2 regions of the Halalkalibacillus sediminis genome follow, and region 1 is predicted to be linked to the other one. Evidence: predicted binding sites of a transcription regulator. Region 1 holds the regulator's gene; the other holds the start of a gene.
The links. Region 1 encodes NrdR, which represses ribonucleotide reductase genes. Its sites were predicted from a motif close to AACACNATATATNGTGTT; they were not measured.
Positions count from the first base shown of each region.

Region 2: the regulator NrdR is predicted to act here: its motif matches at 2,286-2,303, upstream of CEY16_RS04255 (vitamin B12-dependent ribonucleotide reductase).

Region 1 covers NZ_PJNH01000001.1:1,087,346-1,091,740, reverse strand. The annotation lists gene CEY16_RS05815 (glyceraldehyde-3-phosphate dehydrogenase) at 1-995, shown strand, start outside; gene nrdR (transcriptional regulator NrdR) at 1,194-1,658, shown strand; gene CEY16_RS05805 (replication initiation and membrane attachment family protein) at 1,676-3,073, shown strand; gene dnaI (primosomal protein DnaI) at 3,079-4,014, shown strand; gene ytxC (sporulation protein YtxC) at 4,194-4,395, shown strand, end outside.
Region 2 covers NZ_PJNH01000001.1:805,914-810,308, reverse strand. The annotation lists gene gcvPA (aminomethyl-transferring glycine dehydrogenase subunit GcvPA) at 1-237, shown strand, start outside; gene gcvPB (aminomethyl-transferring glycine dehydrogenase subunit GcvPB) at 230-1,699, shown strand; gene CEY16_RS04260 (rhodanese-like domain-containing protein) at 1,739-2,131, opposite strand; gene CEY16_RS04255 (vitamin B12-dependent ribonucleotide reductase) at 2,458-4,395, shown strand, end outside.

The sequences.
Region 1 (4,395 bases):
GATTCGGCCGTATAGGGCGCATGGTTTTTCGCCGCGCTATGAAAGATGAAGAAGTAGAAGTCGTTGCAATTAATGCGAGCTACCCAGCAGATACTTTAGCACATTTAATCAAGTACGATTCTGTACATGGAATATACGATGGTGAAGTTCAATCAAGTGATGAAACGATTACTGTAGATGGACAACTCATTCAAAAAGTATCTGATCGAGTGCCTGCAAATTTACCTTGGGAAGCACTTGAAGTCGATGTGGTGATTGAAGCCACAGGTGTATTTAAAACTAAAGAATCAGCTTCAGGGCATATTGAAGCGGGTGCGAAAAAAGTTGTCATTACTGCACCTGGTAAAGAGATTGATGGAACAATCGTAATGGGAGTTAATGAAGAAGATTATGATGCTGATGCACATGATGTTATTTCTAACGCTTCTTGTACAACGAACTGTTTAGCTCCGGTAGCAAAGGTCTTGAACGATCAGTTCGGTATCGTTAATGGTTTGATGACTACTGTTCACGCTTTCACGAATGATCAAAAGAACTTAGATAATCCTCATAAGGATTTACGTCGTGCACGTGGTTGTACCCAATCAATCATTCCGACTTCAACTGGTGCAGCAAAAGCTATCAATGAAGTTCTCCCAGATTTAAAAGGGAAATTACACGGAACAGCTTTACGTGTCCCAACTCCAAACGTTTCATTAGTGGATCTAGTCGTTGACTTAGAAAAAGATGTAACAGCAGAAGAAGTAAACCAAGCATTTTATCAAGCGATGGAAGGTGAAATGAACGGTATTCTTGCAATCAATGAAGAGCCACTTGTTTCTATCGACTATACAACTAGCCCATATTCCTCGATTGTAGACGGATTATCTACGATGGTCATTGGTGAACGTAAAGTCAAAGTACTCGCTTGGTACGATAATGAGTGGGGTTATTCATGCCGTGTGGTCGACTTAGCTAAATACGTTGGAAAAAAACTTGCTTATTCTAAAATATAAATAATATTGAAAAATATAAGGGGTGGAAATCTAAGAAAGATTTCCGCTCCTTTTTATAATGTTGAATAATAATGCTTAACTATTTAGAGTTGGAAAGTATTCTTAAATAACACATCTATAAGATTTGCCTAGCAGCTTGTTGTCGATGTTTGTTATAATTATAAGAATAAAGATAGAAATTAGTCGGGGTGAAAATAGATGAAATGCCCAAATTGCGATGCAAAAAGCACAAAAGTGTTAGACTCGCGCCCTGTCGATGAAGGTCGATCAATTCGTCGACGCAGGGAATGTGAGACGTGTAATTACCGTTTCACTACTTTTGAACGTGTAGAGGAAATTCCATTGATTGTCGTGAAAAAAGAAGGTACTCGCGAAGCTTTTGACCGCGAGAAGATTAAGCGTGGCTTAATTAAAGCATGTGAAAAACGTCCGGTTTCTATTGAAGAAATTGAACGAATGGCTTTTGAAGTTGAAAAAGACCTGCGTAATCAAGGGAATTCAGAAATATACAGTCATGATATTGGAGAACTCATGATGGAAAGGTTAGCTGAAGTAGACGAAGTTGCATACGTCCGCTTTGCTTCAGTTTATCGTCAGTTCAAGGATATCAATGTGTTCATGAAGGAATTGAACGATATGATTCAAAAGACAAAAAATGATTAATGAGGGAGGTGGAATCGATGAATGATCGAATGAAGCATCTTTTACCTAATGATAGAATGAAAATCTTTCAAGAAGATGCTTTTAATGAAGACGCGGAGTTAGTTCTTGCAATGCTTTATCAACCACTGATCGGTATGAAAAGCGTAGCTGTTTTTCAATCGTTGTGGAAAGAGGCTAGCGTTCAACCGAGCCAATCATCGATTTCACACCATCAGATGATGAGTCGTTTAAATATGACGTTGGATGATTTCTATGAAGCTCGTAAAAAAATCGAAGCGATTGGACTTCTGAAATCTTTTAAGGAAGAAGGATCTTTCACTACTTTCTATTACTATTTGAATCGACCTTATTCAGTCAAAGGTTTCTTTGAAGATCCGATGCTTTCTGTCCTCTTAGAACACCATTTAGGTAAAGAGGATTTGAATCAACTAAAGAGAAAGTTACTAATTAAAACCTCTCGTCCCACTAATGTAAAAGAAGTGACAAAACGCTTCGATGAAGTGTTTACCACGATCAAACCAGAAATGGTGATGCAGCAGGCCACACAAGCACCGAGTGATGATACTTTAGTCGTTGAAACGAAGCTGCCGGTTGAGTGGCTTCATAAAATGCTTCAACAACAGAAAGTGAACCCGAAGAATATTTTATCAACAGGCAACATCCGGTTCATAGAGAAAATGACTCATATTTATGATGTCGATTTCTTAGAGTTAGAGAAAGCTGTGTTGTGGGCAGTGGACGAACAACAACAGTTTGATCGTAAAGAGTTTCTCGATATGTGTAAGGATATCTACTACAAAAAACATGGTAGTATTCCTCCAAGGCTATATACAAAAAACGAAGATACTCAAAATACTTCATTAAAAGAACAACCTTCAAAAACTAAACCACAACCTGCAAATGAAAAAGAGGCTCAGATCATTCAGCATTTCGAGTCTGTAACTCACCGTGAAATCCTTGAAGATCATTCTTCTTCAGGCAAAGCTTCTATGAAAGAAGTCAATATGCTGACGGATATGATGGAGGAGCACGGACTGTCACAGCCCGTGATGAATGTACTCGTTCATTATGTGTTGAATAAAATCGGAAATAAACTATCGAAAAATTATATTGAAACAATTGCTGCACACTGGAGTCGTGCGCATATTACAACCGCGAAGGAAGCAATGGATCTAGCAAAACAAGAAAACAATATGTATCAAAAATGGCAACAAAAAAATCAACAGAAAACTCAGAGTTATAATAAACAGCAGAAATCAAAAGAAGTCCTACCTAAATGGTATCAGGAAGAGAAGAATCAGAAGAAAACTTCACAGCAACCAGCTCAGCAACGTTCTGCTCCTCAAGATGATAAGGAACAAGAAGAGCTCGAGAAATTTTTCAAAAGTTTTTCGCGATCGAATCATAAAGGGTGAATCGAATGAAACCAATACAATCTGCTTTAAAACAATGGATGAGAAGTAATGAAAGCTTTCAGTCATCTTTACAAGAAGTGAAAAAAGAGGTGCTTGCATCAAGTGATGTCCAACAGTTATTGCAACAGCACCCAGAACTCACGAATGAACAAGTTGAAAAACAACTTATTAAACTTTATGAATATGACGTCCAGTCGAAAGCTTGTGAAAAGTGCGCATCATTAGATAAGTGTGTCAATGTCATACCTGGCTTCGTCCCACATGCTATCGTGGAGAACCAACGCATTCGCTTGAGTTATCATGAATGCCCACGAAAAGAAAAGCAAATTGCACAAAATGAGCATCGTTCACTAATTAAAAGCTTGCACATGCCGAAAGAAATTTACGAAGCATCTTTTGATAAAGTCGATTTGACTGATCCCGAGCGGAAACAAGCACTAGCACAAGTACGTAAATTTTTCGTTGACAGTCAAAATGAGCTACCTCAAAAAGGGCTCTACTTACACGGAAGTTTCGGTGTGGGGAAAACTTACTTATTAGGTGCACTCGCTAATGAACTCGCTCAGCTCAAAATCGATACTTATTTCATTTACATGCCGGAATTCGTGCGTGAAATTAAAGCCTCAATCTCTGATTCCACAATCAATGAAAAAATTGATCGTTTTAAGAAAGCATCTGTGCTTGTACTTGATGATATTGGTGCAGAATTTTTATCTCCTTGGTTCAGGGACGAAGTGTTGGGAGCAATCTTACAGTACCGTATGATGGAGCGATTGCCAGTGTTCTTTACTTCTAATTATGATTTGGATGAACTGAAGAATAATCTCGCTCGGTCTGGAAAAGGTGAATACGATGAATTGAAAGCTGCGAGAATCATGGAACGAATTCGTCAAGTGAGCCAGCCTATTGAAGTTAAAGGCTTGAATCACAGAGATTTATAACACTTTAAGAATGTTTAACTTTGTAAAGGGTTAATATGTGAAAAACAAAGGCTTTCGCCATTAGGACTTGGCGATAAGCCAAGTTTTTCTCACTGTTTCATCCAGGCTCTCATTTTTTCAACTCTTTGTTCATAAACTGTAATACGGTTATGACGAAAGAGGGATGATGTGTGAGAGTTATGAATTTTAATTTTCTTACAGAGAAAGAAGCTAATCAATTTTATTTTTACGTGTTGAATACTGAATTCAACGGCAAAGTTTTTCTAAAGGGTCATTCGGTTCAACTGAGAGACTTCCATGTCTTGAAAAAAACGAGCCTGATTGATTTGATTTATCCATACATCCTAGAAAGTTATGTCCCGAAAATTTCAGAAAAGATTC
Region 2 (4,395 bases), 280 kb from region 1:
GCTGCTGGCTTTGAAATCAGCTTTAAAGGACCATTTTTCAATGAGTTTGTTGTGAAGTTGAACAAATCTATTACTGAAGTAAACGACAAGTTAGAACAGCGAGGAATTATTGGCGGTTACGATCTAGGAAAAGCTGATAGCTCATATGAGAATCACATGTTAGTAGCTGTTACTGAGATTCGCACCAAAGAAGAGATCGATCAATTTGTTAAAGAATTGGGTGATATCCATGGCTAATCAAAACGATTTTCCAGTCATATTTGAATTAAGCAAGGAAGGCCGTAAAGGGTACAGCTTACCCGATTTAGATGTTCCAGATGTGGATTTGGATGAGGAATTCGGGAACGACTATATCCGTCAAGAAAACCCGGATCTTCCAGAAGTAAGTGAATTACAGATTATGCGTCATTACACTGCTTTATCTACAAGAAATCACGGGGTGGATTCAGGATTCTATCCTCTCGGTTCATGTACGATGAAATACAATCCAAAAATTAATGAAGACGTGGCTCGTTACCCAGGGTTCAGTCATATCCATCCTTATCAGGAGGAAAAAACAGTCCAAGGTGCAATGGAAATGTTGTATAATCTCCAGACGTCACTTTCTGAAATTACGGGAATGCATGAGGTCACATTACAACCCGCTGCTGGTGCGCATGGCGAGTGGACTGGACTGATGATGATCCGAGCTTTCCACGAATCAAACGGAGATTATAACCGTACAAAAGTAATCGTACCTGACTCTGCTCACGGAACTAACCCTGCTTCTGCAACTGTTGCAGGATTCGAGGCAGTAACTGTTAAATCGAATGACCAAGGCTTAGTTGACCTTGAAGACTTGAAACGTGTTGTAGGAGACGATACTGCAGCTTTAATGCTGACGAACCCAAATACATTAGGTCTATTTGAAGAACATATTCTTGAAATGGCTGAAATTATCCACGAAGCTGGTGGCCGTTTATACTATGATGGCGCTAACTTGAACGCTATTATGGGCTATGCTCGCCCAGGAGACATGGGATTTGATGTAGTTCACTTGAACTTGCATAAAACATTCACAGGACCACACGGTGGTGGCGGACCTGGTTCCGGACCTGTCGGAGTGACGAAAGAATTATCTAAGTTCTTACCAAAACCTATTTTAACGAAAAAAGATGATGCATTTACATTCGATTACAATCGCCCAGACTCGATTGGTCGCGTGAAGCCTTACTATGGTAACTTCGGAATCAATGTAAGAGCTTATACGTATATCCGCTCAATGGGTCCTGATGGATTGAAGCAAGTTAGTGAAAATGCAGTGTTGAATGCTAACTATATGATGCGTCGTTTAGAAGAAGAGTACGAACTCCCATTCAAACAGCATTGTAAACACGAATTTGTGTTATCAGGGAAAAACCAAAAGAAACTAGGTGTTCGAACTCTTGATATTGCCAAGCGTCTATTAGACTTTGGCTATCACCCACCAACAATCTACTTCCCACTTAATGTGGAAGAGGCTTTGATGGTTGAACCAACTGAAACAGAATCTAAAGAAACGCTCGATGAGTTTATCGATGCGATGATTCAGATTTCTAACGAGGCAAAAGAAGATCCTGAGATCGTACAAGAAGCCCCACATACTACAGTGTTAAGTCGTTTAGATGAGACTCAGGCAGCAAGAAAACCAGTTCTAAGATATATGAAAGACGAATCATAATAAAAAGGATGGCGAAGAAATTCGCCATCCTTTTTTCATTTAATAACCTTTTTTCTTCACTTTGATTTTACCATTCCACTTACGGAACCCACCTTTAAGATGGTTGAGATCCTCGTAACCTTTTTTGCGCAGCATATTTGCAGCCCGTACAGATCTTGTACCACTTTGACAATATAAATATACCGGCTTATCTTTTCTGATTTCTACTAGACGTTGCTTCATTTGTGATAATGGAATATTACGTGCACCAAGAATATGACCTCTTTCATATTCATTCGGTTCTCTTACATCTATCAATTGTGCTTTGCGATAACCTTCAATCCATTGATCCTCTGTCAGTGTTTTTAAATAGCGTTGCGTTCGTACGTATCTGAAAGCCCCGAATAAAATAAGAGCTGCAACAGCTATTAATACGATGAATAAAATATCCATACGAATCCCCTCTCTTCTATATCTACCACCTTTCATTATAAAAATCTTTAGACAAACTTTCAAAGGATTTTTTGTGGAATTTGATTTTTCATCCAATTCTTAGAGTAAATTCGACACTATTTTCATCTTGACAAACAATCGGATGTATGCCTTTAAAACTATATATAGTATTCGTCTTAAAAATCAAGCACTATATATTGTATAAATCTATTGATTTTTAAAAATGTATTTGGTAATGTTATAGACAACAAACAACACACCAATGAAAAGCATGTCGAGAAACTTGGTGAAAGGAAGTGAAGAGTTTGCAAAAAGTTGAAAACCGAATGACGAATGTTGATATCGATCGTCTGAATCAAGATATAGAAGAGTTTCCTTATGTCCATCCTGTAACAAGTGATATGCAGGTAACTCATAAGGGAGTTTCTCGATTAGTTATGTTAGATCGATACTCATTCAAAGACACTGAAAAGAGGACATTGAAAGAAGGAGATTTCGTCGTCTTAACGATAAAAGATGACCCGAAATTTCCCGCTCGTGGAACAGGATTTATAGTGTCGATTGATAAAGAAAGACATAAAGCTATTGTACAAGTTGAAGAAGATTATATCCATGTGTTAGACAAAGAATCAGAAAGAGAGACCGGAAAAATTGAGAGGTCTCTAACAGTAATAGATAAACCACTAGAAATCTTTTACGAACAAATTGCTTTGAGAAATGCCAGCGGTTTAGCAGAAGTAGAGCGTTCAACGGAAAAGAGGGAGTACTGGTTTGAAAAGTTCTACAATGAACTATCGAGCTTGAACTTCATCCCAGCTGGAAGAGTACTTTACGGAGCAGGTGCAAACACGGATGTTACGTATTTCAACTGCTACGTCATGCCTTACATCAACGATTCTCGGGAAGGAATCAGTGATCACCGTAAGCAAGTGATGGAGATCATGTCACGCGGAGGTGGAGTCGGAACAAATGGTTCGACACTTCGACCGAAGAATTCCCTGGCTCGAGGAGTCAATGGCAAATCATCAGGATCAGTGAGTTGGTTGGATGACATCGCTAAGTTGACACATCTAGTAGAGCAGGGCGGTTCAAGACGTGGCGCCCAAATGATCATGTTGAATGATTGGCATCCTGACATCATCGATTTCATCATATCGAAGATGCAGAACCCAAGAATCCTCAGATACTTAATAGAAAATATTGAAGACGAAACAGTACAGCAGCTAGCTAAGGACAAGCTTAAATTCACTCCTTTATCAGTTAGTGAAATGCAGATGTATCAAGGAATTGTGAATTACAAACACATCCCAGGCTTAGGTGGCTTCTCTGAAGAGAATATTCGAGAAGCAGAAACGAAGCTAAGAGATGAAGGCACATACAGTGTGCATAACCCAGAATTTTTAACGGGAGCCAACATTTCAGTCTGTATCACAGACGACTTTATGAAAGCTGTAGAAAATGACGAAGATTATGAACTTCGCTTTCCAGATGTAGAAAACTATAGTGAAGAAGAAATGGAAGCTTATAATAAGAATTGGCACGAAATCGGCGATGTTCGCGAGTGGGAAAAGCTAGGGTATGGTGTGAAGGTTTATCAGTCAATTCCAGCAAAAGAGCTGTGGAACCTGATTAATATCTGTGCAACATATTCTGCAGAACCAGGAATCTTCTTTATCGATAATGCGAATAAAGAAACCAACGCGACAGCTTATGGTCAGAAGGTAGTAGCAACTAACCCATGTGGTGAGCAACCCCTCGCACCGTATTCTGTCTGTAATTTGGCTGCTGTCAATTTAGCATCCGTAGCAAACAAGGATACTAAGCGACCAGATTTCGATCAATTAAAAGAAACAGTAGCAACTGGTGTTCGTTTACAAGACAACGTCATCGACTCAACACCTTACTTTCTTGACGAGAACCGCAAACAAGCTTTAGGTGAACGTCGTGTAGGGCTAGGAGTCATGGGGCTTCATGACCTATTGATTTATTGCGAAACTGAATATGGTTCAGATGAAGGTAATATGTTAGTCGATCAAATTTTTGAAACAATTGCGACCACGGCTTACCGAACTTCAATCGAGTTGGCAAAAGAAAAAGGAAGCTTCCCATTCTTGATTGGGGAAACGGAGGCTGAAACGAAGCTATTACGTGAACGTTTCATCGAAACAGGCTATATGCAAAAGATGCCTGAAGATATTCGACAAGGTGTGTTAGATTACGGCATTCGTAACTCCCATCTATTGACGGTAGCGCCAACTGGTTCT